Regions from separate parts of the Oscillibacter sp. KLE 1728 genome, predicted to be linked through region 1. Evidence: riboswitches for the same ligand, from Rfam matches in the RefSeq annotation. Region 1 holds a riboswitch; the other holds the start of a gene.
The links. A riboswitch is a leader RNA that binds a small molecule or an ion and turns the genes downstream of it on or off. The one in region 1 is predicted to bind lysine.

Region 1 (9,344 bases):
GGCACCTTCAGGATGTCGCAGGGGGTGGCGGTCTGCGTCTCCCACATGTGGGCGTAGGCGTCGCCCCCCAGAACGATCTCCTTCCCATGGTAGTACAGCCGCTGGCGCAGGCTGGAGACGTTCATGGACTTTCCCCAGTGAATCAGGTCATAGCCGTTCCGCTCCCCCCGGAAGGCGGCGTCGTACACCGCTCTCTGCCGGGGGTACAGGGCGGGCTCGCCGAACAGGATGTCCATGGTGAGGTCGTCCGTCAGCCGGAGACACTCCATCCGGTCCCCCGGCAGCTCCTTGATCCGGCCGATCCGGTCTCCGTACCGCCGCAGGGGGCCGGCGTACAGGTCCATACACCGCAGCACGTTCCGCGCTGCCTTGGGCAGGCCGTTGTCTCCGTCCGGGTCCAGAGGGCCGGAATCGGCGGGGGGCGCATAGGGGGTCAGCAGCTCGCCCACAGTGACGGTCTCCAGCACCCGGCCCAGACCACCGATGTGGTCCCGGTGGAAGTGGGTGACCAGCAGGATATCCAGATGCGCCACACCTTGACTTCGCAGGAAATCCCCGGCAAAGATCCGGCAGGAGCGGGGGTCCTCCACCGGCGGGTGGTCGTCCCGCTCCAGGCTGTCGTGGCCGCAGTCCACCAGCATGGAAAAACGCAGTCGTTCCCCCTCCATCTCCCGGACCAGGATGGAGTCGCCGTTGCCCACGTTGATGAAGTCCAATACCAGCATGTCCAGCCCCCCTGTTCGATTGTTGCTATTACAATATCACAAGGCGCCGCCCCAGGCAATCGAAACCGCAAACGATTGCCGCCAAATTTTTGTCTTAAATTTTGACGTTCTGATAAAAGGGACCCTGCGGCACAACGCCGCAGGGCCGCTTCTTCTCCAGTTCACAGGCTCCGCAAGGCGTCCACCAGGGCGGTCTTTCCCTCCGTCCGGGCGTCCTTCATCTTGATGATCCTGGCGGGGGTTCCGGCCACCACCGCGTTGGGAGGGACGTTCTCCGTCACAACAGCGCCCGCGGCCACCACAGCCCCGGCGCCGATCCGCACCCCCTCGATCACCACGGCGTTGGCGCCTACCAGGACGCCGTCCTCCACCACTACCGGGGTGGCGGAGGCGGGCTCCACCACCCCGGCCAGCACGGCTCCGGCGCCGATGTGGCAGTCGTCTCCCACCGTGGCCCGTCCGCCCAGGACAGCCCCCATGTCGATCATGGTGCGTTTGCCCACCACAGCACCGATATTGAGGATGGCCCCCATCATGATGACGGCACCCTCGCCGATCTCCACCTTCTCCCGAATGATGGCCCCGGGTTCGATCCGGGCCTTGAGATCTTTCAGGTCCAGCAGGGGCACGCCGGAGTTCCGGCGGTCGTTCTCCACCACGCAGTCGGTGATCTTCTCCCGGTTGTCCTCCAGGATGGGCGCCAGCTCGGCCCAGTCCCCAAAGACGATGCGGCTCTTTCCCTCACCGAACACTTCAGCGGATCCGAAGTCCACCGGAGCCGACAGGTTGACGTAAATCTTTACTGGGGTCTTCTTGGGGGAATCTGCGATATAGTTGATGATTTCCTGTGCATTCAAAGCCATCACGCTCCAAACAAGATTTTTTGCAGGTCATAGACCCCTTTGGGCCGCCCAGGCAGCAGCCGGGCGATGTGCAGGGCCCCGTTCACAAAGATCTGGCGGCTGGCAGCCCGGTGAGTCAGCTCCAGTTCCTCATCCGGCCCAAAGAAATGGACCGTGTGGGTCCCGGCCACGGTGCCGCCCCGGAGTGCGTGGATGCCTACCTCATCCTTCTCCCGGCGGCCGCAGTTCCCCTCCCGGCCATACACCGGCCGCAGGCGGTGCTGGGGATCGACAGCTTCCAGCAGCAGCTTTGCGGTGCCGCTGGGGGCGTCCGCCTTCTGGCTGTGGTGGGTCTCGGTGATCTCGATGTCAAAATCCGGCCCCAGCACCGGGGCGATGACCTGCAGGGCCCGGGCCAGCACCGCCACCCCCAGGGAGTAGTTGGCGCTCCACAGCACCGGGGCCGCAGAGCCCAGGGCAAAGAGACTCCCCTTCTCCGCCTCCGTATACCCGGTGGTTCCAGAGAGGAGTGGCGTCCCCGTCCGGCGGACATAGGAGGCGACCTCCGGCAGAGCCTCCGGGCGGGAAAAATCCATCACCACGTCCGCTACACGCCCCAGTCTGCCCAGCTGGCCCAGATCGTCCCGGCCGAAGACGGCCTCAATCTCATCCCCGGCGGCCGCAGCGGTCTCCCGGATCAGCGTCCCCATTTTGCCCCGGCCGATCAAAATGATCCTCACAGCAGTCCCGCCTCCTCCAGCGTCCGGCGGAGTGTGGCGGCGTTGGCCTCCCCCATCTCGCACAGGGGCAGCCGCATGGGACCCACGTCCAGCCCCATCATATTCATGGCGGCCTTCACCGGGATGGGGTTCACCTCCAGGAACAGGTCGTTCATCAACTGCAGGTACCGCAGGTGGTTCTCCAGGGCCCGGGCATGATTCCCGTCCAGCCAGTCCGCCACGATCTGGCGGCACATGGCGGGCATCACGTTGGCGTAGACGGAGATGACGCCGCTGCCGCCGATGCTGAGGATGGGCACAGTGATGTCGTCGTTGCCGGAGTACAGGGCGAAATCCGGTCCCACGCAGCGAGCGATCTTCATGGCGTAGGACATATCGCCGCTGGCTTCTTTGATGCCGGCGATGTTGGGGTGCCGGGCCAGCCGTTCCACCACGGAAACCGGGATGGAGCAGCCTGTACGGCCCGGCACATTATAGAGGATGCAGGGAATGTCCACCGCGTCCGCCGTCTCGGCGAAGTGGCGGTACATCCCCTCCGCGTTAGCCTTGTTGTAGTAGGGGGAGATCAGCAGCAGGGCATCCGCCCCCATGGACTGGTACAGCCGGCTCTTCTCGATCTGGGTGACAGTGCAGTTGGAGCCGCTGCCCACCATCACCGGCACCCGGCCGTCCACCACCCGGATGGTGTGCTCCACCACAGCGGCATCCTCCTCATGGCTCATCGTGGAGTATTCGCCGGTGGTGCCCAGGGTCAGGATGCCGTCGGTACCGGCGGCGATCTGCCGCTCCAGCAGCTCTGTCAGCATATCGAAGTTGACGCTGCCGTCCTGGCGGAACGGGGTGACCATGGCGACAATGGAACCTTGCAGATGTTCAAATTTCATGTGAGTGTCCTCCGTCTTTCTTTTTGTCCGTTGGTTGAAGCAACAAAAAAGTCGGTAGAGACACGCCCCTACCGACAGCTCTTTCACACCTCTGCACCCATGCAAAAAGCGGAGTTCCCTGTAAGCGGATAGCGCCCCCGCGGAAAATTCCGCGGACAGTCCCGTGGGTATTCCCCACGGACCCACCCCCTGCCCATACCTGACCAGGGAGTTCGGCGGACTTGCCTCCCCCACGATCCTCGCCCGTCGGCTCCCATGGTCTCGTCGCATCCGCGCCTCTATCTCATTTTCTGGTATCATACCATTACATTCTCCCTTTTGGCAAGGGAAAAAACGGAAAAAAGCGCGTCCGGCAGTCCCGTTTCCTTGTCAAAAGGGACGAAAAATCCCGGTTCCTCTGGTCACCCAACCGTGTCTGTGGTATGATATGATTATTAATGTCATCTCAGAAGGGGAGGTCCTGTCCATGTCCGCCGTCGATTACCGCCGTGCCCTGCACCGCATCCCGGAGCTGGATAACCAGCTGCCGGAGACGGTTCAGCTGGTCCAGCGCATTTTGGCCCCGCTGCCCTGCCGGGTGTTCTCTCCCATCACCGGCAGCGTCTGCGCCTGGTTCGACGCAGGGAAGAGCGATGCCGTGGCATTTCGGGCGGAGCTGGACGCGCTTCCGGTGACGGAGGCCACGGACCTGCCCTACGCCTCTGTCCATCCCGGGCGGATGCATGCCTGCGGCCACGATGCCCACACCGCCATGGTCCTGACCCTGGCGGAGTATGCGGCGGAGCATCTGGCCGAGCTGCCCCGGAACGTGCTCTTCCTCTTCCAGCCGTCGGAGGAGACCACCGGCGGCGCCGGAAAGCTGTGTGAGAGCGGCGTGCTGGAGCGCTACCGGGTCCGCCGGATCTTCGGCCTGCACCTGTGGCCCGGCCTGGAGGCCGGGACCATCGCCTCCCGCCCCGGCCCGCTGATGGCACGGTCCAACGAGGTCACCGTCACCGTGGAAGGCCGCAGCGTCCACATGTCCCGGGCGGACGAGGGGCTGGACGCCCTGACGGCGGGCATCTCCTACCTCCAGCGGGCCTATGACATGATGGAACAGCTGCCCCCGGACCAGCCCCGGGTGCTGCGGTTCGGCAAGATGGTCTCCGGCACAGTCCGGAACGCCATCAGCGGCCGCACCGTGCTGGAGGGGAGCCTGCGCACCTACCGGGAGGACACCTTCCGTTTCTGCCGTCAGCAGCTGAAGGACATCGGCCGGTCCGTGGCAGCGGAGACCGGCTGCAGCCTGGACGTCCACCTCAGCGAGGGTTACCCCGCCGTGTGGAACCACGAAGAGCTCTATCAGAAGATCGCCGCCCAGCTGGGCGATAACGCGCCGACCCTCATGGAAAAGCCAGTGCTGGCGGCGGAGGACTTCTCCTTCTACCAGCAGTATGCGCCGGGGCTGTTCTTCTTCCTGGGCACCGGGGATACCCCCCAGCTTCACGCCCCGGACTTCACCTTTGATGACGAGGCCGTTCTGCCCAGGGGCGTGGAATTTTTGAAAAAGCTGCTGATGCTGCCGTGAGGACAGGCTCATACGCAAAAGGCCGCCGGAGGGGATCCCCTCCGGCGGCCCTGCTTTCTCTTTCCGCCCGCGGTCAGTTTGTTGTCTCCGCCTCGTAGCGGACATAGGCCATATAGGTGGTTCCGGTCCCCTCATCCCAGCAGCTCTGATAGACATAGATCTGCCCCGGCCGCTCCGGGTCGGCATAGTAGGGACAAAGCTCCCCGGTGTCCGGCAGCTCCGCCTCTCCAGCGTAGGAGAATCCCTCCGGGCACGCCTCCGGATGGCGGCCCACGCCGCCTGCCTGCACATACACCGTGCCATCCACCGTGACAGTGATCGCCGCTGTCTCCGGCTCAGAATCGTCTGTGCCGTCTGCTGCACCGTTCACCGTTCCGCCGGACTCACCGACCTCCGCCGTGTCCTCCGTGACGGCAGAGGCGCCGCCGCTTCCAGTGGCTCCGTCCCCCATGTTCATCTGTGACAGGAAGAATGTGGAGCCCACGATCATCAGCGCCAGGCAGGCCGCCACCGCGCCGGTCCAGGGGAATTCCCGCTGCTTGCGGTACGAGGCGGGCGGCGCAGCCTCCCGGATGAACGCATCCCGGATATCTCCCACAGCATCCAGCAGCTGTTCCCTTGTCATAGGGTGAATCCCTCCCTCTCCAAGTGTTCCCGCAGGTCCTGCCGCAGGCGGAACAGCGCCGCGGAGACCGTCCCCCGCCGCCTGCCGCTCCAGGCGGCCAGCTCCTCCACGGAGCAGAGATACCAGTACCGACGGACAAACAGCACCCGTTTCTCCTGGGGCAGGGATTCCAAAAAGCGGTTCAGGCTCTCCGCCAGGGCGGCGGCCTCCACCTCCTGTTCCACGCCGCCGGAGGCGGGCAGGCAGTCCCCCAGCTCCGTCAGCGCCAGTTCCGCCTGTCCCTGCCACCGCTTGTGGGCCCGCAGGGCCCGCCAGCGGTCCAGGGACAGGTTCCGGGTGATCTTCCCCAGGAACGTATCCAGCCTGCCGGGGCGGCTGGGCGGCATGGCCTCCCAGGCCCGCAGCCAGGTGTCTCCCACGCACTCCTCCGCGTCCTCCCGCAGGGCCAGGATGCGGAAGGCGATCTGGTAGCAGTAGCCGCCGTACTTGGCGCTGCTCTCCGCAATGGCCGCCTCGTCCCGCTCCCAGTACAGCTCCACGATCCGGGCATCCTCCAATGCCGTCCCTCCTCTCCACTTCTCTACACGCAGTTTCCGCACAGAGCTTACATGTTGTTTTGATTTTACCATAATCTTTTCGGAATCGGAATGGTGTTCTGACGGGAAACCTTGATTTGTTCACACTTTTCCTGTATCATGGGTTTCAATTCGGCCCATCTGAAAAAGGAGGAATTGGGTTTTTATGCCATTTTCATTTGACTTCGGAGGCTTTGACCCCAGTGCTTTCGGCGGTTTCAGCGGCGGGGACGCCTCCCAGCCCCAGCGTCCCAAGCGGGAGCGGAAGCCCCGCAAGGCCATTGGCAACGCCTTCACGCGGACGCTCATCAATCTGGGCGTGACGCTGCTGTTCGGCCTGGGGTACTTTTACTTCGAGCTGCCCGCCCTGAACTTCCACGCGGAGGAGTTCTATGTCTTCGTGTTCCTGCTGTGCGCGGTGTACTGCGTGTGCGCCGTGCTCACCTCCGGCTTTCAGGGGGAGGGCGTGAAGGGGTACTTCGGCTTTGTGAAAAAGCAGTGCACCATCCCCTTCCTGGTCCTGGTGGCTCTGATCGCCGCCATCATCATCGGCGGCCTTACCTCTTGGGTGGTAATCCGGGCCGGAAGCTACAGCAAGCTGCTTTCCATCAAAGATGGTGATTTTGCTTCCGAGGTGGAGGAGATCTCCTACAATCAGATCCCCATGCTGGACGAAGACTCCGCCGCGCGCCTGGGCAGCCGCAAACTGGGCGAACTGGCGGATATGGTCTCCCAGTTTGAGATCCTGCCCTCCTACACCCAGATCAACTACCAGGGTCGCCCGGTGCGCGTGACTTCCCTGGCCTATGGAGATCTGGTCAAGTGGTTCACCAACCGCTCCGCGGGCCTGCCCGCTTATCTGATTATCGACATGGTGACCCAGGAGGCGGAAGTGGTCCGCCTGGACGAGGGGATGAAATATACCACCGCCGAGCATTTCGGGCGGTATCTGCCCCGCCACCTGCGGTTCCACTATCCCACATATATGTTTGCCGATCCGGTGTTTGAGATCAATGAAGAGGGCGAGCCCTACTGGGTCTGCCCCCGCATGGTGAAGACCATCGGCCTCTTCGGCGGCACGGACATCCAGGGGGCCGTTCTGGTGAACGCCGTTACCGGGGAGAGCCAGTATTATGAGGAGGTCCCCAACTGGGTGGACCACGTCTATGACGCGAATCTGATTATGGAGCAGTACGATTATTACGGAATGTACCACAACGGCTTTATCAACTCCATTTTCGGCCAGCGGGATGTGACGCACACCACAGAAGGCTACAATTATATTGCCATCGGGGATGACGTGTATATGTATACCGGTGTCACCTCTGTGACATCCGACCAGTCCAACATCGGATTCATCCTCTCCAACCAGCGGACCAAGGAGACGCACTTCTATTCTGTCGCCGGCGCCACAGAGGCGTCCGCGCAGGCCAGCGCCATGAGTCAGGTCCAGCAGATGCGTTACGTGGCCACCTTCCCGTTGCTGCTGAACATCGCCGACCAGCCCACCTACTTCATGTCCCTCAAGGGTGAAGACGGTCTGGTGAAGATGTACGCCATGGTGAACGTCCAGCAGTACAACATTGTAGAGACCGGCAGCACCGTAGCGGAGTGCGAGGCCAATTACCGCCGGGCACTGGCCGACAGCGGCCTCATCTCCGACGGGGATGCGGAGGCTGTTCCCTCTGACCAGGAGGAGATCAGCGGCGCCATCGCTGAGATCCGCACCGCTGTGCTGGACGGCAATTCCTACTACTTCCTGCGGCTGGAGGGACAGGACACCTTCTACGCCGTCAACGCCGCGGAGAACCCCCTGGCGGTGATCCTGAATGCCGGGGATCAGGTGACTATCGCCTACACCGCAGGGGAGGGCGGCGGCATTCTCTCCGGCACCTCCGTCGCCCGGGCCGGAGAGACCCCCGTGACCTTCACCCCGGAGGAGGCGCCAGCTGATGCCCCCGCCGAAACGGGCCAGCCGGCAGAAGATGCTGCCTCTTCCAATCAGCCCACCTGAAAATGCAGTCTCCCAGCAGGCCCCGCCGCAGATTGCGGCGGGGCCGCTTTCTTTTCGGTGCCTCCCTTTTTGTGGAAACTGCCGTTGACATCCCTTTTTCATCCGGATATACTGAATTTCATGAACAAAAAGGAGCGTGAAAATCCATGGACCTGACTCTGAACAATGCCGTTATGGGCGTGGAGCTGTCCGGCATCCGGCAGTTCACCTATCTGGTGCGGGATACCCCCGGCGCCTGCGCCCTGACCATCGGCGAGCCGGATCTGAACACCCCCGACGTCATCAAGGAGGCCGCCAAGGCCGCTCTGGACGCCAACGATACCCACTATCCCCCCGGCAACGGCTATCCCTACGCGCTGGAGGCCATCTCCAAATTCGAGGCTGAGGCCCATGGCCTCCACTACGCCCCCAGTGAGATCATCCTGACGGTGGGCGCCACGGAGGCGCTGTTCGCCTCCTTCTCCACCATCCTGAACCCAGGGGACGAGGTCATCATCCCCACCCCTGCCTTCGGCCTGTATGAGGCGCTGGTCCAGCTACAGGGCGGTGTGCCCGTCTCCCTGCCCACAGAGCACAACCACTTCCAGATCGTGCCGGAGGAACTGAAGGCCGCCATCACCGACAGGACCAAGGCCATCATCCTGACCTCCCCCAACAATCCCACCGGCTGCGTCTACACCAAGGAGACCTTGGACGCCGTCCACGCCATCCTCCGGGACAAGCCCATCTTTGTCCTGTGCGACGATGTGTACCGCACTCTGACCTACTGTGAGGACTACCACAGCTTTGCTGAGTACCAGGACATGCGGGACCGGATCATTGTGGTCCAGAGCTTCTCCAAGCCTTATGCCATGACCGGCTGGCGCCTGGGCTACTGCATGGCGGACGCCAAGCTGATGGACCGGATCCAGGTGTTCCACCAGTACTGTGTCACCTCCGTGCCCTCCTTTGTCCAGCGGGCCTGCGTCACGGCCCTGGAGACGGACACCAGCGATGTGGTGGAGATCTTCCGCAGGCGCCGGGACTACGTCTACCAGCGCCTGGTGGACATGGGCCTGGACGTGGAGAAGCCGGAGGGCGCCTTCTACATGTTTGTGGACATCCGGAAGTTCGGCATGGACTCCAACACCTTCTGCACCCGGATGCTGAAGGAGGGCCTGGTGGGCGTCATCCCCGGCATCCACTTCGGCACCGAGGGGTTCATGCGCCTGAGCTACTGCTACTCCGACGCGGACCTGAAAGAGGGATTGGACCGGATCGAGAAGTTCATCAAGAGCCTGTAAACGCGCAAGAAGAGCCGCGGGATCAAACTCCCGCGGCTCTTTTGATTGGTCAGAGCATCCAAGCCTCTCAGCCGGACTGAGCGCAAATC
Region 2 (13,024 bases), on a different contig from region 1:
CCGGCGGTCCGGGCGCCGTTGCGGGCATAGAAGCCCAGCCGCCGCTCTGCCATGGCCGGGTCCGGGGCGTAGCAAGGGATCTCACTCTCTCCGAAGATCACATTGCCCCGCTCCGCCTCCCGGAGCTTCTCCAGGATCACGGAGCCCAGGCCGCCGTTCCGGCGGTCTGCGGCCACGCACAGATAGTCCAGCAGGGCCCAGCCGGGGTGGCCCAGCCATAAAAATGCCTCGCCGGCGATGTCGTCCCCGTCAAAGAGGCACCAGGGGCAGTACCGCCCCTCGGCCCACATCTCCTCCATATTCTTCAGGGGCTTCAGCTCCGCTGCGGGAAATGCTGTCCGCAGGTCCCGGTCATAGACCGTCCGCAGCTGCTCCAGTGTCGGGATCCTCAGTTCCATCGGTAAACTCCTTTGTCATGATGATGGCATCCTCCTTCGGATGCTCGTAATAGTTTTTCCGCCTGCCCACGCTGCGGAAGCCCCGGCTGCCGTACAGGGCGATGGCCCCGTAGTTGGAGGCCCGGACCTCCAGCGTCAGAAACGCCAGCTTGTGGGCCTGGGCAAAGTCCAGGAACACTTGCAGCAGCTTCTGGGCGATGCCGTTGCGGCGGCACTCCGGCCGCACGGCCACATTGGTGATGTACCCCTCGTCCAGCACCACCAGCAGGCCGGCGTAGCCCGCCACGTGGTCCTCGTCATCCAGGGCCACCAGGAAGGCGGCGCAGTCGTTCTGCAGCTCCTCCACCAGCATGTTCCGGGACCAGGGGGTGGTGAAGCAGATCCGTTCCAGCTCCGCCACCTCGTCCAGATGGTCCCCGGTCATGGGGACGATGCGCACGTGCATCTGTTCTCTCATGGTTCTCTCTCCTCTCGTTTTCCGGCATCCCCGCCGATGGTACGGGCATACAGCCCCACGCCCAGAAGGACCGCCGCGCCTCCGGCAACCGTCAGCCAGCCCGGCCGCTCGCCAAAGAGCAGGAGTCCCCAGACAGAGGCGAACACCGGCTCCATCAGCTTGACCGTGGCGATGAAGGCCGGCGGCAGATATTTCAGCCCCCAGCTGAACACATTGTGTCCCAGCAGGGTGCAGCATACCGCCATGCCCAGGGCCGTCAGCCCGTTCACCGGACCGTAGCCGGCCAGCGGCGTTCCGCTCAGCAGGGCCGCAGCCAGCAGCGTGGCCGCGGCGGACGTATACACCAGAAAGGTGTACACTGACGTGGAGAGCCGCTGCCGGCAGACCGTTCCGATCATGGTATAGACCGCCATGGCGGCGGCGCCGGCCAGGGCAATCAAATCTCCCAGCAGCGCATTCGTCCCGGCGGCGCTGTCTGCCAGCGCCACCACCGCGCTGCCTGCAAAGGCAAGCAGGACCGCGGGCCAGGTCCGGCGGGGCAGCCGCTGCCCCAGAAACAACGCCGAGGCCGCTGCCACAAAGAATACCTCCGTATCCACCAGCACCACCGCCGAGGCGATGGAGGTGGCCCGCAGGGCCCCAAAATACGCCGCGAAGTGGATGCCCAGAAACAAGCCGCTGGCAAGGCACAGCAGCACGTCCCGCCGGGTCAGGGATTTCAGCTCCCGCCTTCGTCCCGCCAGTACCGGGACCGCCATCAGCGCCGCCGAAAAGGCCATCCGGTACAGCGCCAGGATCAGGGACGGCGCCGTGGACCACCGGACAAACACCGCCGACAGGGACACCCCAGCCACGCCCAGCAGGACGATCAGCCGCTTCATGCGCCGCCCTCCCTTCGGATGCACTCCGCCGTCTCCCGGGGCGTCAAAGCCGTCACATCCAGGTGCCGGATGTCCAGGGCATCATACAGCGGCAGGTAGGCCAGGCTCCGGTCCAACACATCCGGTATTCGCTTTCCGGCGCGGATATCTCCCTCCAGCCGGGACCGCAGGGTCTCCGGTGTGCAGACCAGGGAGACGGCCCGCAGGACATACGGCTCCGTCAGGCGGCGGAGCAGGTCTTCCCAGATTTCCCGCCGGTGCAGGACCCAGCAGAAAATCACATGGTCATAGGCGGAGCAGCGGAGGAAGCTGTTCAGGAGAAAAGAGATGTTCTCCAACACCATCTCCCGGGTCTCCTCCGTCACCTGAAAGGGGTGGGCATCCCAGCACCAGTCCCCGTCCAGGAACACGCTCCGGTCCAGCAGCTGCTGCAGCTGGCGGCAGGCGGCGGTCTTTCCCACGCCAATAGGACCGCCGATCATATACAGGCGCTTCATGCGCCCATCTCCGGCGCACTGTCCGCCCAGGCCTGGAGGCGGTTGAAGAACCGCCCCACGTGAAAGCCGTCCGTGACGCCGTGGTGGACCTGCATGGCCAGAGGCAGCAGGGTGCGGCCGTTCTCCTTCCGGTAGCGGCCCAGGGTGAAGATGGGCAGCAGGTAGTCGTTGGCCTCCGGCAGCTCCAGGTGCAGACTTCGGAAGGAGGCCCAGGGCACGGCGGAGATGTTGAAGAGTCCCTGTCCCGCCTCCGGCGGGCGGGCTTCAAAGGTGTGGATGTCCCCATAGCGGGTCCGGTCCGCCTCCCAGTCCTGGCAGAAGGCCCGCAGATCCGGCTGGTAGGCGGTCCAGAGGACGGAGAAGGTCTCATCGTCCTTGTGAAAAATCGTATAAGTGGGGTCCACCCGGTCGTAGACGCCGATGGCCCCCGTCTCGTCCATAGCCATGCGGAGGGCCGGGTCCGCGTTGACCATCCGGGAGATGCCGTGGATCACCGACGGATAGAACCGGAGTCCCGACCCCCGCAGGCGGGGCAGCAGGGCGGAGATGTCCACGTCCACCGTCATGCTGTACCAACAGGGCACGTCCCGGTGGTAATGCTCAAAATACGGACGGCGGGGCCACGCGGCGTAGTCGATCTTCTGAAATCCCATCAGCCCTTGGCCTCCAGCCAGTTTCTGCCCCAGTGGGCGTCCGCCGTTAGGGGGACGGAGAGGGACACCACGTTCTCCATCTCCTCCTTCAGCAGCGCCGCGGCGGTCTCCGCCTGGGCCTCCGGGCACTCCACGATCAGCTCGTCGTGGACTTGCAGCACCAGACGGGCCTCCGGCAGTTCCTGCCGCAGGCGTTTCCGCACCGCCACCATAGCCAGCTTCATGATGTCCGCCGCGGTGCCCTGGATGGGCATGTTCAGGGCCACTCGCTCCCCGAAGGAGCGGAGGTTGAAGTTGGAGGACTTCAGCTCCGGCAGGTCCCGCCGCCGGTGGAACAGCGTCTCCACATAGCCCTGCTCCCTGGCCCGCTCCACAATGGCGTCCATATACGTCCGGACGCCTGGGAAGGTGGCGAAGTAGGCCTCCATATACGCCTTGGCCTCCGCCACGCTCACGCCGATGTCCTGGCTCAGGGAGAAGGCGGAGATGCCGTAGACGATGCCGAAGTTCACTGCCTTGGCCTGGCGGCGCATCTCATGAGTTACCTGGTCCGGCGCCACGTGGAACACCTTGGCCGCCGTCTCCGCGTGGAAGTCCCCGCCGGAGCGGAAGGCGGCGATCATGGCCTCGTCCCCAGCCATGTGGGCCAGCAGCCGCAGCTCGATCTGGGAGTAGTCGGCGTCCACTAGGACGCAGCCCTCCGCCGGGATGAACATCCGCCGGATCTCGCTGCCCAGGTCCGTGCGGGTGGGGATGTTCTGGAGATTAGGCTCTGTGGAGGAGAGGCGGCCCGTGGCCGTCACCGTCATCTGGAAGCTGGTCCGCACCCGGCCGTCCGGGTCCATGGCCTTCAAATGGCCGTCGGCCTAGGTGGATTTCAGCTTGGCGTACTGGCGATACTCCAGCACCGCCCCCACGATGGGGGCCTCGTACCGGAGCTTTTCCAGCACATCGGCGTTGGTGGACCAGCCGGTCTTGGTCTTTTTGCCATGGGGCAGGCCCAGCTTGCCGAAGAGGATCTCCCCCAGCTGCTTGGGGGAGTTGATGTTGAATTCCTCCCCCGCCATGGCGTAGATCTGCTGTTCCAGCTCGGCGCTCCGCCGGGCCAGCAGATCCCCGAAAGCACCGAGGGCCTTGGCGTCTACCCTGCATCCGGCGGTCTCCATCTCCGCCAGCACGGCGCAGAGGGGCATCTCGATCTCATGCAGCAGGTCCATCTGGCCCCGCTCCGCCAGTCTTTCCGCCAGGGCGCCGTACAGGGAGTCCACGGCGGCGGCGTAGCTGTCGAAGCTGGCCTCCGCCGCGGCGGCGTCCCCCAGCAGGGAGAAGGCGTCCGGTTCCAGGTAGAGGGCCTTTGGCAGCTCCTCGTTGAAATAGGCGACGAACAGGCGGGCAAGGTCATAGCTTCCCGCCGTGGCGTCCAGCAGGTAGGCAGCCAGGGCGGTGTCGAAGACGAAGCCCTCCGCCCGCAGGCCGTTTTCCAGCAGCGTCCGCGTCAGGTCCTTGACATTGTGGGAGACCTTGCGGACGTCCGCCGCGAACAGGGCGTTCAAAAGGGCGTTCCAGTCCCCCTGATACTTGTCGAAGAACAGCTCCGCCGTGACGCCGGTGTCCGCCCCGGTCCGGCAGACCACAGAGAGGCCCGTCAGGTCCGGCAGGGCCAGCACCGATACATGGTCCGCCGCTCGCCAGAGGGCCAGCAGCCGCTCCGTCTGAGCAGGCTCTGTGACCTGCTCCACGGTCATGGTGAAGTCCGCCCTTTCCGCCGCTGGCTGCTCCGCCGGGGACAGGCCGAACTTCTCGATCAGCTTGGTGAACTCCAGCTTCAAAAACAGCGGGTAGGCGTCCGGGCCGGGCTTCCGGCACAGGTTCTCCTCGGGATGGAAGTCCAGAGGCGCGTCGGTAACGATGGTGGCCAGCCAGTAAGACTCTCGGGCGCTCTCCTCCCCCTCCGCCAGCTTGCGGATGGCGGCAGGCTTGGCCTCGATGTCCGGCATTTTGGCGTACAGGTTGTCGATGCTCTCGTACTGCTGGATCAGGGCCATGGCGGTCTTCTCCCCGATGCCGGGGACGCCGGGGATGTTGTCGGAGCTGTCCCCCATCAGGGCCTTCAGGTCGATCATGTGGATGGGGGCGAAGCCGTACTGCTCTTGGAAGGCGGTCTCCGTCATATCCTTGGTGGTGGTCTGCCCCATGCGGGTGGACACCAGCTTCACCATGGTGTGGTCGGTAATGAGCTGCAGGCTGTCCTTGTCGCCGGTGACCACCACGCAGTCCCAGCCGTCCGCCTCGCACTTGCGGGAGATGGTGCCGATCAGGTCGTCGGCCTCCCAGCCCTCCTGCTCATAACGGGGAATGTTCAGGGCGTCCAGCACCTCTTTCAGCACCGGCACCTGGACCCGGAGCTCCTCCGGCATGGGCTTGCGGGTGGCCTTGTAGGCCTCCGACGCCTGATGGCGGAAGGTTGGAGCGTGGACGTCGAAGGTGACGCACAACGCGTCCGGTGCCTCCTCCCCCTCCAGTCGAAGGAGCGTGGTGAGAAATCCGAAGATGGCGTGGGTGTAAAGCCCGTCCCGTGTGGTGAGAGGACGGATGCCGTAATAGGCCCGATTCAGGATGCTGTTGCCGTCGATGACCATGAGCTTCATGGGGAGTTCCTCCTGCCCGCAGGCTGATTTTTCCATAGAGATATAGTATATCCCAAATCCGGCGTTTACGCAAGGCGGGTTTGCCTTGCAATGGGCCGCCGTCTGTGATAGATTGATGGAGAGGCGGTCCTGTTTTCGGATCATGGAAAGGAGGGCTACATCATGATGAAGTGCCGTCTGTTTTCCGCCCTGCTCCTGCTCTTTACTCTCATGGCGGCGGGCTGTTCCGGCCAGCCGGCAGCGGTAACCGCCGACGACCTCGCCGACCAGGTCTACATCTACGAAAAAGAGGGGTTTGGGAGCGATTTCTATATCACCCTCAACAGTGACGGAAGTATGCGCTGTTCCGAAGGAGCCCTGAGCAGCTATTTTGGGCTCGGCACCTGGAAACTGGACGGAGACACCGTGATCCTCACCACAGATGATGAAAAATTCGTCAACCGCTTTGCCGTCGAGGACCGTACGCTGGTGTACCAATCAGCGGATTCCACAGGCTTTATGTACCTGACAGTGTCCGACGGCGAAAAATTTCTGCCCTCCGGGGCTCCCGTCGGCAGCCTCGACATCGACGAGGGGTAACACGACGCCCCCACACCATTCCCGCCGGGCGGCAGATTGCCGCCCCTACATTTTTACGGGCTCTTCGCTTTTGCAAGTCCAAGGCCTAGATAAAAGATAAGAGATACTTCCCGGAGAAGGGCATCTCTTATCCCCTATCTTTTATTTCTTATCTTCACTCTGCCGCCCCGCGGCGCAAGGAGGCACCATGAACCGTCATCCCGCCCACATCCTGTTGTTGAAGGCCGCCCGTGCTTTGGAGCTGCTCATCGCCGCCGTGATCCTGCTGGTGATCGTCTGCGGGGCGGTATTTTTGTTCCGGGAGACTGGCCGGACCCTGCTCCTCTCCCCAGAGGCCTTCGCCCTGGGGGATTTCCTCTCCGCCACACTGCTGCTGGTGATGGGAATTGAGTTCGTGAAGATGCTGGCCCTGCACACCGCCGACGCGGTGGTGGACGTGCTGCTGTTCACCATCGTCCGGCAGATGATCGTCAGCCACACCGACGCGGCGGAGACGCTACTGGGCGTGGCAGCGGTGGCGGGCATCTTCGCTGTGAAGAAATATCTTCAGGCCAGGGAGAACGCCGCGTGAAGCCGCACGGACCGGACGGCAAGCCGTCCGGTCCGTTTTTTCCGCTATGCCCTGCGGCCCAGCCGCTCCCGCCTGCGGCGGAGGGCGTCTGCCAGCCGCGCGCCTGCCCAGCCTGCGGCGGCGCCCACCAGAATGCCCCCCAGCACGTCGGTGGGCCAGTGGACGTACAGGTACAGCCGAGAAAAGGCGATCACGGACGCCAGGACCGCCGCCGGCTTCCACAGGGGGCTGCCGGAGGCCCGGAGGGCGAACACCGCCGCAAAGGACGCCGCCGTGTGCCCCGAGGGAAAGGATGCGTCCGCCGGGGGTGCTGTCAGCAGCTCCACCGCGGTATTCACCAAGAAGGGCCGGATCCGGCCGACCAGGGGTTTCAGAACGATATTGCAGCAGATCAGATCCAGAATCAGCGCAAAGGACAGGGACATCCCTGTCCAGCGGTGCTTCCGCAGAAGCAGCAGCACCGCCGCCAGCAGGATCCAAATCTCTCCGTGGTCGCAGATCCGGCTGATCCACGGCATCACCGCGTCCAGAAAATCGCAGCGCAGATGGGCCTGGAGCCAGTCCAGCACCGCCAGTTCCGCCGCCTGCATCATACTTCCACACTCCTCTCCCGGCGCTTGCGCCGTGTGTGCAGGGAGCATCATACCACATTTTCCCCACAGTGCGCAACGGTTTTGGCATTTTCTTCTATGATCTGCACAAATCTGCGGGATTTTTGGCATTTTTCTGGGAAGGGGCGTTGACATCTCCTCGAGAACGTGATAGGATACCTTCAAAATTGGATCGCTCAGATAGAGGCGCGGCGTTCATCAGTACCGCTCCGGCAAGGCCAGGCAGCCGCCGGACGGGGAAGGGTCCGCCGCCGAAGTGCCGGGACGATGCCTGTCCTTCTGGTGCTGGGCCGTCAGGGAATACCTGCCGGACTGTCACAAACCTTTGTGAAGCGCTATCAATGGCTGTTCGGGATCGTCCCTGCCGGGGGCTTCTTTCCGTATTTTCCATGGACCGCTTGACAAAGCGGTCCATTTTTTCTCCTCTCCGCCGGCGGCAGGTGCGGAGGAGGTCTGTGACCGCCGCGGAATCTTTTTTGAGATGAGAAAGGTGAAGAAACATGAAGAGATTGTTGACCTTGCTGATGGCTCTGGCCATGACAGCGTCCCTGGCCGCCTGCGGCGGCACCGGCAGCTCCGGCGACACTGCCGACTCCGGCAATTCCGGCACCACCGCTGAAGGCGGGGAGACCGCCGGCTCCTCCGGCGTGGAGGACGGCGTGCTGACCATCGCCATGGAGTGCGCCTACGCCCCTTACAACTGGAGCCAGAGCGACGACTCCAACGGCGCTGTGCCCATCTCCAACGTGCCCGGCACCTATGCCAACGGCTACGACGTGATGATCGCCAAGCAGATCTGCGAGGCCAACGGCTGGGAGCTGGAAGTGGTTCAGTCCGACTGGGACTCTCTGGTTCCCGGCGTGCAGACCGGTACCTTTGACGCCGTCATTGCCGGCCAGTCCATGACTGCCGAGCGCAGCGAGCAGGTGGATTTCGCCGGCCCCTACTACTACGCCTCCATCGTCTGTGTGACCAAGACGGACAGCCCCTATGCCAACGCCGCCGGCATCAGCGACCTTTCCGGCGGCACCTGCACCGCGCAGATCGCCACCATCTGGTATGACTCCTGCCTGCCTCAGATCGAGGGCGCCCAGGTCCAGACTGCCGCGGAGACCGCCCCCGCCATGCTGATGGCCCTGGAGACCGACGCCGTGGACTTCATCTGCACCGATATGCCCACCGCTATGGGTGCCGTGGCCGCCTATCCCGACATGAAGATTCTGGACTTCACAGACTCCGACGACAACTTTGAGGTTGACGAGGGCGAGATCAACATCGGCATCTCCGTGATGAAGGGCAACACCGAGCTGAAGGAGGCCATTGACAGCGTGCTCTCCACTATGACGGCGGACGATTTCAACACCCTGATGAACGAGGCCATCGCCATTCAGCCCCTGAGCGAGTAAACACTTTCCAGAATGACCCGCGGCGGGAGGACAGTCTGTCCTCCCGCCTGCTTCCCGCCTATCAACTCTTTACCGAAGGGAGTCTGCCTCCATGGAGAAACTGTTCCAGCTGGCATCCGACATTGCCAAGCTCTGGTCGAACTACGGCGTGTCCCACTATCTGCCCGGCATCCGCAATACCTTGATTCTGGCACTGGTGGCCACCGCCATCGGCTGCCTGATCGGATTCGTCTGCGGCATTCTGAACACCATTCCCCACAGCAAGAACGACCCGCCCGTCAAGCGGTTCTTTCTGGCGCTGATCCGGGCAGTGGTCCGGATCTACGTGGAGATCTTCCGGGGTACCCCCATGGTGCTGCAGGCGGTGTTCCTCTATTACGGCCTGCCCTATTTTACGGACAACGCCGTGCGGTTTGACAGCATCTGGATGGCCGCCATTCTGGTGGTGTCCATCAACACCGGCGCCTACATGGCCGAGTCCGTCCGGGGCGGCATTATCTCCATCGACCCCGGCCAGACCGAGGGCGCCAAGGCCATCGGCATGACCCATGTGCAGACCATGCTGCATGTGATCCTGCCTCAGGCCATCCGGAATATCCTGCCCCAGATCGGCAACAACTTCATCATCAATGTGAAGGATACGTCCGTCATGTTCATCATCGGCTTCCCCGATTTCTTCTCCGCCCACCGGGCGGCGGTGGGCGCCAGCTACCTGTACTTCCCCTCCGCCGTGGTGGAGATGGCCGGGTACCTCACCATGACGCTGATCGCCTCCTTCCTGCTGCGCTGGTTGGAAAAGCGAATGGACGGCAGCAGCGATTACAAGCTGGCACAGACGGACCATCTGACCATGGCCGCCGGCACATACAGCCACCCGGACCGAGGCACTCCCTTCGATGAGCGGAGCAAAGAGTACCGGGATCGGGTCCGTCAGGAATTGCAGCACGGCCGTACGAGAGGAGATCGCTGACAACATGGACGATATGATTTTAGAGATCCGGCATCTGAGCAAGTCCTTCGGCAGCCACGAAGTGCTGCGGGACATCGATTTCACCGTGAAAAAAGGCGATGTCACCAGCATCATTGGTGCCTCCGGCTCCGGCAAGAGTACCCTGCTGCGGTGCATCAACCTGCTGGAGACCCCCACCAGCGGCGAGATCCTCTACCGCGGCCAGAACGTCACCGGTCCCAAGGTCAATGCCCCCCAGTACCGCTCCCATGTGGGCATGGTGTTCCAGTCCTTCAACCTGTTCAACAACATGACCGTGCTGGAAAATTGCATGGTCGGGCAGATCAAGGTACTGAAAAAGGACAAGGAGACCGCCCGGAAGCGGGCCATGGAGTATCTGGAAAAGGTGGGCATGGCGCCTTACATCCAAGCCAAGCCCCGGCAGATCTCCGGCGGCCAGAAGCAGCGGGTGGCCATTGCCCGGGCCCTGGCCATGGAGCCGGAGGTGCTGCTGTTCGACGAACCCACCTCCGCCCTGGACCCGGAGATGGTGGGAGAAGTTCTCTCCGTCATGCAGGACCTGGCCCAGGAGGGCATGACCATGCTGGTGGTGACTCATGAGATGGCCTTTGCCCGGGACGTCAGCAGCCATGTGGTGTACATGAACCAGGGCGTCATCTGCGAGGAGGGCACGCCGGAGCAGGTTTTCGGCAATCCCCAGAAACAGGAGACGCAGGACTTCCTCTCCCGGTTCCGCAAGAATTGAATCCCGTCTTTCCCGTTCCCGGAGGCTCTGCCTCCGGGAACTTTTTTGTCTTTGTTGCGTCCACCACTTGTTCTTGTGGAAAAATCAGTTTAGAATAGCAACATCTTGTGCTTATGGAGGGATCCGGCCATGCACATTCACGGACTTCAGAAACTGGCCATGGTGGACTACCCGGGAAAGCTGGCGGCCACGGTGTTCACCGGCGGCTGCAACCTGCGGTGCCCCTTCTGCCACAACGCATTGCTGGTGACCCGGCTGGCGGAGACGCCGGAGATCCCGGAGCAGGAGGTGCTGGACTTCCTGGCCTCCCGCCGGGGGCTTTTGGACGGGGTGGTCCTCACCGGCGGGGAGCCGCTGCTCCAGCCGGACGCAGCGGATTTTCTGCGGAAGGTGCGGGAACTGGGCTTTGCCGTGAAGCTGGATACCAACGGCTGTGATCCTGCCCGGCTGGCGGAGATCCTGAACCAGGGCCTTGTGGACTATGTGGCCATGGACGTGAAAAACGCTCCGGCGCGGTATGCCGAAACCGTCGGCATACCGGGCTTCAACCCCGCCCCGGTGGAGGAGAGCATCCGTCTGCTGCGGAAAAGCACCGTGGACTATGAGTTCCGCACCACCCTGGTGCGGGAGCTCCACAGGCCGGAGGACCTGGACGCCATCGCCGCCTGGCTGGCAGGGGCACCCCGGTACTATCTTCAGAACTTTGTGGACTCCGGCAATCTGATCGGCCGGGGATATCACGGCTTTACAGCAGAGCAGCTGCAGGGCTTTGCGGAGCGGGTCCGGCCGTTCTTTGGAGCTGTGGAGCTGCGCGGCATTGACTAGATATGGAAAAATTCAGCGTTTTCACAGAAAATGCATACAAGATATAGTGGCATTTCTAATTGACAAGCCCCCAGGAAGTGGTAGAATGGGAAATACGGGGCGCGTCAGCGCCCATTGACTTGTCAGGAGCAGGGAATTGAATTTATCATAGAGAAAGCAGGGGTTTCATGTATCAGGTCGTCAAGCGGGATGGAAAGATCGCCTCTTTCGACATCTCCAAGATCAGCACCGCCATCACCAAGGCCTTTGAGGCCACCCACATGGAGTACAATCCGGACATCATTGATCTCCTGGCCCTGAGGGTCACGGCGGATTACCAGGATAAGATCCATGACGGCAAGATCACCGTGGAAGACATTCAGGACAGCGTGGAGGACATTCTCAGCAAGGCAGGCTATGCCGACGTGGCCAAGGCCTACATTCTCTACCGCAAGCAGCGGGAGAAGATCCGCAACCTGAACTCCACCATGCTGGACTACAAGGAGCTGGTGGACAACTACCTGCATATCAACGACTGGCGGGTGAAGGAGAACTCCACCGTCACCTACTCCGTGGGCGGCCTGATCCTCTCCAACTCCGGCGCCATCACCGCCAACTACTGGCTCTCTGAAATCTATGACCAGGAGATTGCCGACGCCCACAAGAGCGGCGCCATCCACCTCCACGACCTCTCCATGCTCACCGGCTACTGCGCCGGCTGGAGTTTGAAGCAGCTGATCCAGCAGGGCCTGGGTATCCCGGGCAAGATCAACTCCACCCCGGCCAGCCACCTCTCCACTCTCTGCAACCAGATGGTGAACTTCCTGGGCATCATGCAGAACGAGTGGGCCGGTGCCCAGGCGTTCAGCTCCTTTGACACCTATCTGGCCCCCTTTGTGAAAGTGGACAACCTCTCCCAGAAAGAGGTTAAACAGTGTATCCAGTCCTTTGTGTTCGGCGTGAACACTCCCTCCCGCTGGGGTACCCAGGCGCCGTTCTCCAACATCACCCTGGACTGGACCGTGCCCCGTGACCTGGAGAACCTGCCGGCCATCGTAGGCGGCAAGGAGCAGGATTTCACTTACGGCGACTGCAAGAAGGAAATGGATATGGTGAACAAGGCGTTCATCGAGATCATGACCGAGGGCGACGCCGACGGCCGGGGCTTCCAGTATCCCATCCCCACCTATTCCATCACGCGCGACTTTGACTGGTCCGACACGGAGAACAACCGCCTCCTGTTCGAGATGACCGCCAAGTACGGCACCCCCTATTTCTCCAACTACATCAACTCTGACATGGAGCCTTCTGACGTGCGCAGCATGTGCTGCCGCCTGCGGCTGGATCTGCGGGAGCTGCGGAAGAAGTCCGGCGGCTACTTCGGCTCCGGCGAGTCCACCGGGTCCGTGGGCGTGGTGACTATCAATCTGCCCCGGATCGCCTACCTCTCCCAGACGCCGGAGGAGTTCTATGAGCGGCTGGACCACATGATGGACATCGCCGCCCGGAGCCTGAAGGTGAAGCGCACCGTCATCACCAAGCTGATGGATGCGGGATTGTACCCCTACACCAAATACTACCTGGGCACCTTTGACAACCACTTCTCCACCATCGGCCTCATCGGCATGAACGAGGTGGGCCTGAACGCCAAGTGGCTGCGGAAGGACCTGACCCATCCGGAGACCCAGGCCTTTGCCAAGGACGTGCTGAACCACATGCGGGAGCGACTGATGGACTATCAGGAGCAGTACGGCGACCTCTACAACCTGGAGGCCACCCCCGCCGAGTCCACCACCTACCGCTT

Region 2: linked by a shared signal. The riboswitch ahead of QVE23_RS07075 (transporter substrate-binding domain-containing protein) and the one ahead of dapA (4-hydroxy-tetrahydrodipicolinate synthase) in region 1 are both predicted to bind lysine.

Annotation. Positions count from the first base shown of each region.
Region 1 covers NZ_CAKVVF010000071.1:556-9,899, reverse strand. Annotated here, with positions in the region: gene QVE23_RS08510 (ComEC/Rec2 family competence protein) at 1-725, opposite strand, end outside; gene dapD (2,3,4,5-tetrahydropyridine-2,6-dicarboxylate N-acetyltransferase) at 887-1,588, opposite strand; gene dapB (4-hydroxy-tetrahydrodipicolinate reductase) at 1,588-2,307, opposite strand; gene dapA (4-hydroxy-tetrahydrodipicolinate synthase) at 2,304-3,191, opposite strand; lysine riboswitch at 3,313-3,480, opposite strand; gene QVE23_RS08490 (M20 metallopeptidase family protein) at 3,658-4,758, shown strand; gene QVE23_RS08485 (hypothetical protein) at 4,832-5,383, opposite strand; gene QVE23_RS08480 (RNA polymerase sigma factor) at 5,380-5,940, opposite strand; gene QVE23_RS08475 (hypothetical protein) at 6,125-7,972, shown strand; gene QVE23_RS08470 (pyridoxal phosphate-dependent aminotransferase) at 8,119-9,255, shown strand.
Region 2 covers NZ_CAKVVF010000049.1:519-13,542, reverse strand. Annotated here, with positions in the region: gene QVE23_RS07120 (GNAT family N-acetyltransferase) at 1-398, opposite strand, end outside; gene rimI (ribosomal protein S18-alanine N-acetyltransferase) at 352-855, opposite strand; gene QVE23_RS07110 (DMT family transporter) at 852-1,736, opposite strand; gene QVE23_RS07105 (ATP-binding protein) at 1,733-2,233, opposite strand; gene QVE23_RS07100 (chloramphenicol acetyltransferase) at 2,230-2,886, opposite strand; partial or broken gene polA (DNA polymerase I) at 2,886-5,525, opposite strand; gene QVE23_RS07090 (hypothetical protein) at 5,697-6,113, shown strand; gene QVE23_RS07085 (hypothetical protein) at 6,301-6,684, shown strand; gene QVE23_RS07080 (phosphatase PAP2 family protein) at 6,729-7,277, opposite strand; lysine riboswitch at 7,469-7,641, shown strand; gene QVE23_RS07075 (transporter substrate-binding domain-containing protein) at 7,796-8,701, shown strand; gene QVE23_RS07070 (amino acid ABC transporter permease) at 8,793-9,671, shown strand; gene QVE23_RS07065 (amino acid ABC transporter ATP-binding protein) at 9,676-10,416, shown strand; gene QVE23_RS07060 (anaerobic ribonucleoside-triphosphate reductase activating protein) at 10,546-11,241, shown strand; partial or broken gene QVE23_RS07055 (ribonucleoside triphosphate reductase) at 11,409-13,024, shown strand, end outside.